Linked DNA regions of Colwellia sp. M166. The protein of the gene in region 1 binds, or shares a complex with, the protein of each later gene. Links are inferred from orthologs where the notes say so. Each region holds a gene or a part of one and is shown on either strand. Other genes may lie near its edges.

Region 1 (4,409 bases):
CCGGTTTATTTAAATTAAAATTGGCTAACGCCAATATTTCAATAATATCTTCCGCTTTTAAATTAAAAGCAATTTTAAGCTTAGTAAGAATAAGATTATTATTTAAACGCTTTTCGGCTTTTACAGGCTCGCCCTCTTTTTTACCACGACGTTCATTAATAAAGCCATTTAAAAACGCCGCACAAGTCGTATCAGGACAATTGACATAAGCAGGGTCTTCTTCTTTTTTTAACCAGTTACTGATTTGATCACGCGTCACGGTTAAATCGCCAGCAGCAAAAATAGCGATAACCTTTTGATCATTAAAATTAAAGGTATATCTCAGGCGACGCAAAACATCGTTGTTAGTCACAAACTTCTCCAAAAAACCAACGAACTTCGCTGGTTAGTATTGTTTTTACCATACCTAATGTCATTAAGTATTTATAATACAATAGTGCTTCAATTACCTAGTATTATACACGCTTTAAATAATGAGATCTTTAGCCGCAAGGCTATTTAACACAAAAGCTTCAAGGCTTTACATTTAGCGGTTAAAGATCCGGTAAAACTCATGTTAAGATACCGACAAATTATCCTGAAATCGTCAGTTAATCTGTCGATATATAGCCGGATCACTTCAAGCTGCAAAATTTCAGCTTGCTGTACTATGGCTATCGTTATTTAGCATTAAAGCAATAAGAGCAGTCATGAGTAAAAATGTTAGTCTATTCAATCCAGTATTAGCTAAAAACCGTGGTAAAAGTACCGACAGAAAAATCTGGCAAAATCTGCCTGGAAGTAGTGCAAGTATTGCTATTTTTCATGGTGCATTGTCCACACAGCAGCCAATATTATTACTCACTCATGATACGCCTTCGGCATTACGTTTAGAGCAAGAATTGGCGAGTTTGAATCAACAGGCACAGTTACCCATTTGTTTATTTCCAGATTGGGAAACCTTACCGTATGATACATTTTCACCACACCAAGATATTATTTCACAGCGTTTAGCCACCTTGTACCAGTTATCACGCATGGACAAGGGCATTGTTATTGTGCCAATTTCAACTTTAATGCAGCGTCTGGCACCTAAGCAATATTTAGAAGCCAATAGCTTAATCATCAAAAAAGGTGATAAAAAAGACTTACATCAACTTAGGCAAGAATTAGAAGCAAGCGGCTACCGCTGTGTTGATCAAGTCATGGAGCACGGTGAGTTCTCAGCCCGTGGCGCTATACTTGATATTTTCCCTATGGGCAGTAAAACACCGTTTCGTTTAGACTTTTTTGATGACGAAATTGATGAAATACGCTTATTTGATCCAGAAAACCAGCGCTCAAGTGATAAAATATCTGGCATTGATCTACTGCCTGCGCATGAGTTTCCTACCGACACTGACGGCACCAACTTATTTCGCAGTCAATATCGCGAGCAATTTACCAGCGTTATTGATAAAGAATCTATTTACCATCAAGTTAGTAATGGCATTATGCCTGCTGGCATCGAATACTATTTGCCATTATTTTTTAAACAAACCAATACCTTATGTGATTACCTCTCAGCAAATACGCTCGTTATTATCAGTGGTGATATTGATAAAGCCTTAACACATTACTGGTCGGATATTGAGTACCGCTATGAAGATAGGCGTTATGATCCAACCCGACCATTGCTACCGCCTAAACAGTTATTTCTTAATAGTGAAGAACTGTACAGCGCATTAAAACCCTTTGATCGCATCAATTTAAAGCCTGAAGTTAATGACGACGACGTCAAAGCTTCGCAAGTACAATTTGATGTCCATACGCTACCAGATCTAACGATAGATCATAAACTTAAGCAGCCATTTGAATTACTTAATAACTTTATTGCCAGTAAAGAAACACCGAATAAATTGTTATTTGTTGCTGAGAGCCAAGGGCGTCGAGAGAGTGTTTTAGAATTACTGCACCGTAATCAAATTAAACCTAATGTTTTTGACAGTATTGAAGACTTTGTTAATAGTGATGACCTACTAGGTATCACGGTTAACGCCTTAAGTGCCGGCTTTATTTTTCAAGCGAAAGGCAGTGCTAAAAAAAATGCCATAGCCTTAATAACTGAAGCTGAATTGCTGGGTGACCGGGTTCGTCAAACGCGTCGCCGTAATAAACAACTCGACACCCAAAATGAAGCAATATTTAAAAACTTGGCCGAACTCAGTATCGGCCAACCTGTGGTTCATATTGAACACGGCATAGGTCGTTACATGGGCTTACAGACGATTGAAAATGGCGGTATTACCACTGAATTTTTGATGCTCAGTTATGCCGGCGAATCGAAATTATATGTCCCCGTAGCCTCATTACATTTAATCAGTCGCTATTCAGGCGCTGATGCAGATCACGCACCTTTGCATAAACTTGGCAACGATACTTGGAGCAAAGCTAAGCAAAAGGCGGCAGAAAAAGTACGTGATGTTGCCGCTGAACTACTAGATATTTATGCTAAACGTGCCAGTAATCACGGTTATAGTTTTAAACGTGACAAAGCTGATTACCGTGCTTTTGCTGACAGTTTTGGCTTTGAAGAAACCTTAGATCAAGAGCAAGCGATCAATGCTGTGATCAGCGACATGTTATCACCACAAGCTATGGATAGATTAGTTTGTGGTGATGTCGGATTTGGTAAAACAGAAGTGGCCATGCGTGCCGCCTTTGTTGCAGTAAACGACGGCAAACAAGTCGCGATATTAGTGCCAACTACCTTACTCGCTCAACAGCACTACGAAAACTTCCGTGACCGCTTCGCTAATTGGCCAGTGAACATTGAAGTTCTGTCGCGCTTTAAAACCGCAAAAGAACAAAATGCTATAATCAAAGATGTTGAGTCTGGCCAAATTGACATTTTGATAGGCACCCATAAACTTTTACAAAACAGCATAAAATATAAAGATTTAGGACTATTAGTTGTTGATGAAGAACACAGGTTTGGTGTTAAACAAAAAGAAAAAATTAAGCAACTACGGGCTAATGTCGATATTTTAACCTTGACTGCCACACCAATTCCACGAACCTTAAATATGGCTATGGGCGGCATGCGTGATTTATCTATTATAGCAACACCACCAGCCAAGCGCTTAGCAGTAAAAACATTTGTTCGCCAACGTGACGATGCTTTAATTCGCGAATCAATTCTCAGAGAAATATTACGTGGCGGTCAGGTGTACTTCTTACATAACAATGTCGACACCATAGATAAAACTGCCGCAGATATTCAAGCATTACTGCCGGAAGCAAAAATTACGACCGCTCATGGCCAAATGCGTGAGCGCGATCTCGAACGTATTATGAGTGACTTTTACCACCAACGTTACAACGTATTGGTTTGTACTACTATTATTGAAACCGGTATTGATGTTCCTAGCGCCAATACAATCATAATGGACCGAGCAGATCATTTAGGTTTAGCGCAATTACATCAATTACGTGGTCGTGTTGGTCGTTCGCATCACCAAGCCTATGCTTACTTGTTAACACCGCATGAAAAACGCATGACCAAAGATGCGAAAAAACGTCTTGAAGCTATCGCATCATTAGAAGACTTAGGCGCTGGCTTTACCTTGGCAACCCATGATTTAGAAATTCGTGGGGCCGGTGAATTATTAGGCGAAGATCAAAGTGGTTCAATGAGCCAAGTCGGCTTTAGTCTTTATATGGAAATGCTTGATGCCGCCGTTGCCGCATTAAAAGACGGTAAGCAACTATCGCTAGAGCAGGTGATGAAAACACAAACCGAAGTCGATCTGCGGGTCGCTGCTCTATTACCTGATGATTATATTTTCGATGTTAGTATCCGCTTAAGCTTGTATAAGCGCATCGCTAGCTGTAAAAATAAGCAAGCGCTTGATGACGTACAAGTTGAGCTTATTGATCGTTTTGGACTATTACCACAATCAGCAAAAAATTTAATTCATATCGCTAAGCTTAAACTTAAAGCGGAAAAAATTGGTATTACCCGTATTGATGTTGGTCCGGCGGGTGGCGCAATTGAATTTAGTAGTGATACCAAAGTAGACGCCATGTTCATCATAGGCTTGATACAGCAACAACCAAAGATCTATAAAATGGACGGGGCCAACAAATTGAAATTTAAACAAGCAACTGATGATGCAAAATCTCGCTTTGTTTTAGTTACCACCATGTTGAACGAGTTGGCCAATCATTTACGGGCATAATATCTAATAAAGCTAACTCATGCTGCAAGGTAAATGTTTGATAATTTATGTATTGATCAACTTTTGCTATTATTATAAACAAGCGAATGGCTTGCTAAAATAACCCTTAATTGGAAACTGAATGAAATTAACTCAACTATTTTTATGCTCTGCCGCCTTAACATTACCACTAGCGTTACAGGCAGCAACATCAAAAAATAACGACCGATG
Region 2 (3,737 bases), 1.1 Mb from region 1 along the record:
GTTAAACCATAAGCACCGATAGCTAAACCTATCCATATCGGACTGTAACCAATAAGTTGTTCACCATAAATGGCAAACACAGGTAAAATCATAAACAGACCTAACATACGCAGGCCAAACACTGAGGCTAACGAAAATGCGGCCTTCTTCTCAATACTATTTAAACCGGATGCGCTCATGAAATGTTAACTCTTATTTAAACTGGAAATAATTAAACTGAAAATCTGGCTAGAAAAACCGGCATATCTTAACACGGCCTCCTAATGAACAAAAACAGAGATTTAAGATGAATTCGGATTAAAAACTATGCGATAATTCTCGGTTCTAACTTTATGTGTAGATGTCATAGCAAATGAAATAATGTCACGTTAATTTCAACGATACATTGATTTACTTGTTAGCAACAACACTTAGTACATTTCGCTTTTAAAATTACCTTTGCTGGTGGATATTCTAGTGCTAATGAATATGGTAAGTGTTGATATAGCGTAAGGTAATTTACATCCAGTCAGGCAATTTGCATATAAAAATTTGCTATCGAAATTCCCTGACGCTCAACTGGTCACAATATCATTATGAAGAAAATTGAAGTCAGGGGTGCTCGTACCCATAACTTAAAAAATATTAATGTAGATATTCCTCGCGACAAGTTAGTTGTTATTACCGGCCTCTCAGGCTCAGGTAAGTCTTCATTAGCCTTTGATACCTTGTATGCTGAAGGGCAAAGGCGTTACGTTGAATCACTTTCCGCATACGCACGCCAATTTTTATCATTAATGGAAAAACCCGATGTCGATCACATTGAAGGTTTATCTCCGGCGATTTCAATTGAGCAAAAATCAACATCACACAACCCACGTTCAACCGTTGGTACTATCACCGAAATATACGATTATTTACGTTTATTATATGCACGCGTTGGTGAACCTCGTTGTCCAGACCATCATTTACCGCTGGCCGCACAAACCATTTCTCAGATGGTCGATAGAGTTTTAGCGCTCGAAGAAGGCACTAAAGTGATGGTGCTTGCACCCGTATTGCAAGACCGTAAAGGTGAACATGTTAAGTTACTCGATAACCTTGCCGCACAAGGCTACATTCGAGCAAGAATTGATGGTGAGGTTTGTGACCTTTCTGATCCTCCGACCTTAGAGTTACATAAAAAGCACACAATAGAAGTGGTTGTTGACCGGATTAAAGTCCGTCAAGATATACAATTACGCCTTGCTGAGTCATTCGAAACTGCGCTTTCATTAACATCTGGCACCGTGAAAGTGGCATTTATGGATGAACCCACTAAAGAAGAGTTAGTTTTTTCTGCCAATTTTGCTTGTCCTCAATGTGGCTATAGTATGCAAGAGTTAGAGCCCAGACTATTTTCTTTTAACAATCCAGCCGGTGCTTGTCAAACCTGTGATGGTTTAGGCAATCAACAATATTTCGACGCCAGTCGTGTTATTTCTAATCCTGAATTAAGTTTAGCTGGCGGTGCTATTCGTGGCTGGGATAAAAGAAACTTCTATTATTTTCAAATGTTACAAGCCCTAGCTGAGCATTATCAATTTGCCTTAGATTTACCATTCAATGAATTGGATGAAAAAACGCAGCAACTGATTTTAAAAGGCAGCGGCAAACAAGAAATCGAATTTAAGTACATGAATGATCGCGGCGATGTCGTGATCCGCAAACATCCATTTGAAGGCATTTTAAATAACATGGACCGCCGCTACCGCGAAACAGAATCTAATGCGGTGCGCGAAGAATTAGCAAAATATCTCAACAGCCAACATTGTCCAGACTGTAACGGTAGTCGATTACGCTTAGAAGCGCGCAATGTTTTTATTGCCAATACACCATTACCAGAAATTGCCGAATATGCCATCGCCGATGCCTTAGCATTCTTCCAAGGCTTGGAGCTGACTGGGCAAAAAGCGCAAATTGCCGAAAAAATCCTGAAAGAAGTGTGTGACCGTTTAGGTTTCTTGGTTAATGTTGGCTTAAATTATCTCAACCTCTCACGCGCCGCAGGCACGTTATCAGGTGGTGAAGCACAACGTATTCGTTTAGCCAGTCAAATTGGCGCCGGCTTAGTCGGTGTCATGTACGTACTTGATGAACCTTCTATCGGTTTACATCAGCGCGATAACGAACGTTTACTAGAAACTCTGATCCATCTCCGTGATTTAGGTAACACCGTTATCGTGGTTGAACATGACGAAGACGCCATTCGCGCCGCTGATTATGTTATCGATATTGGCCCTGGTGCCGGTGTACATGGCGGTAATATTATCGCTGAAGGTGATGTAAATGACATTCTAGCCTGTGAAGACTCACTTACCGGCCAGTATCTATCAGGCAGAGAGTGTATTGAAATTCCAAAAACTCGCACACCTTTTGATAAGAAAAATGTTGTCGAACTTAAAGGCGCAACCGGTAATAATCTGAAAAATGTCGATCTGGTGATCCCAAATGGCTTAATGACCTGTGTTACCGGTGTTTCTGGCTCAGGTAAATCAACTCTGATCAACGATACCTTATACAAACTTGCCCATATCGAATTAAACGGCGCAACCACGCAAGAGCCTGCGCCGCACAAAGAAATTATCGGTTTAGATTTACTCGATAAAGTTATCGATATCGACCAAAGCCCCATTGGAAGAACACCACGTTCGAATCCAGCCACTTATACCGGAATTTTCACCGCTATTCGTGACATTTTTGCCGCCACACAAGAATCGCGTTCACGTGGCTATAAGCCTGGCCGCTTTAGTTTTAATGTCAAAGGCGGACGTTGTGAAGCCTGTCAAGGCGATGGTTTAATAAAAGTTGAAATGCACTTTTTACCTGACGTTTATGTACCTTGTGATGTCTGTAAAAGTAAACGTTATAACCGTGAAACCTTAGAAGTAAAATATAAAGGTAAGAGTATTCACGAAGTCTTGGATATGACCATTGAAGATGCGCTAGAATTTTTCGCGCCTATTCCTGCGGTAAAACGTAAACTACAAACCTTAATGGATGTAGGTTTAAGTTATATCAAGTTGGGACAATCTGCGACGACTCTCTCGGGTGGTGAAGCACAACGAGTTAAGTTATCCAAAGAGCTATCAAAACGAGATACCGGTAAAACACTTTATATTCTTGATGAGCCCACCACCGGCTTACACTTTCACGATATTAAGCAATTACTGCAAGTGATTCATCGTTTACGTGATCACGGTAATACCATCGTCGTGATTGAACATAACTTAGATGTAATCAAAACTGCTGATTGGGTGATTGATTTAGGTCCTGAAGGTGGCTCAGGTGGCGGTGAAATATTGGTGACCGGCACGCCAGAGCAGGTGGCTGAACATCAAGGGTCGCATACCGCACGCTTCTTAAAACCACTATTGGCTAACGCCCGCAGCGCTCATTAAGCTTATCCTGAGTTCACGTTAGCGCAATAGTTATTTTAGTCTGTTACTCAAAAGGCTTGTTAATTTTAACAAGCCTTTTTGCTATTTATATACTGGCTATTAATCTGCAGAGTCTAAAAAATGAATATCGCGGGCTAATATAACTTTGCTAGCACTGAGCTTATCTAGCATCTCAGCGCAGTTATGTTTAATATGATTAAGGAATAAAATCTGATCAATTAACTAATTTATCGAAAGTTGTGAGCTAAATGACTAATAAAAATAATAAAATACAGCAGTGGCAAAACCCTTTAATCTATTTACTGGCCTTTTCAAGTG

What was found.
Region 2: the proteins of mfd (region 1) and uvrA are in contact, whole or in part, in a crystal structure (PDB 4DFC), measured with the Escherichia coli proteins. The link is inferred for Colwellia sp. M166 from one-to-one orthologs.

The regions. Positions count from the first base shown.
Region 1 is NZ_CP040755.1:1,131,184-1,135,592, forward strand. Bases 321-4,399 are described here. They hold mfd (transcription-repair coupling factor), read left to right. Parts: upstream 321-689; coding sequence 690-4,199; downstream 4,200-4,399. Other genes in these bases: FGD67_RS05135 (peptidoglycan binding protein CsiV), read left to right, coding at 4,321-4,399. Also shown: more of FGD67_RS05135, read left to right, coding at 4,400-4,409. UniProt on the Escherichia coli protein: Couples transcription and DNA repair by recognizing RNA polymerase (RNAP) stalled at DNA lesions. Mediates ATP-dependent release of RNAP and its truncated transcript from the DNA, and recruitment of nucleotide excision repair machinery to the damaged site.
Region 2 is NZ_CP040755.1:2,203,450-2,207,186, forward strand. What follows is about bases 213-3,619. They hold uvrA (excinuclease ABC subunit UvrA), read left to right. Parts: upstream 213-575; coding sequence 576-3,419; downstream 3,420-3,619. Outside these bases: FGD67_RS10020 (MFS transporter), read right to left, coding at 1-179; FGD67_RS10030 (fused MFS/spermidine synthase), read left to right, coding at 3,668-3,737. UniProt on the Escherichia coli protein: The UvrABC repair system catalyzes the recognition and processing of DNA lesions. UvrA is an ATPase and a DNA-binding protein. A damage recognition complex composed of 2 UvrA and 2 UvrB subunits scans DNA for abnormalities.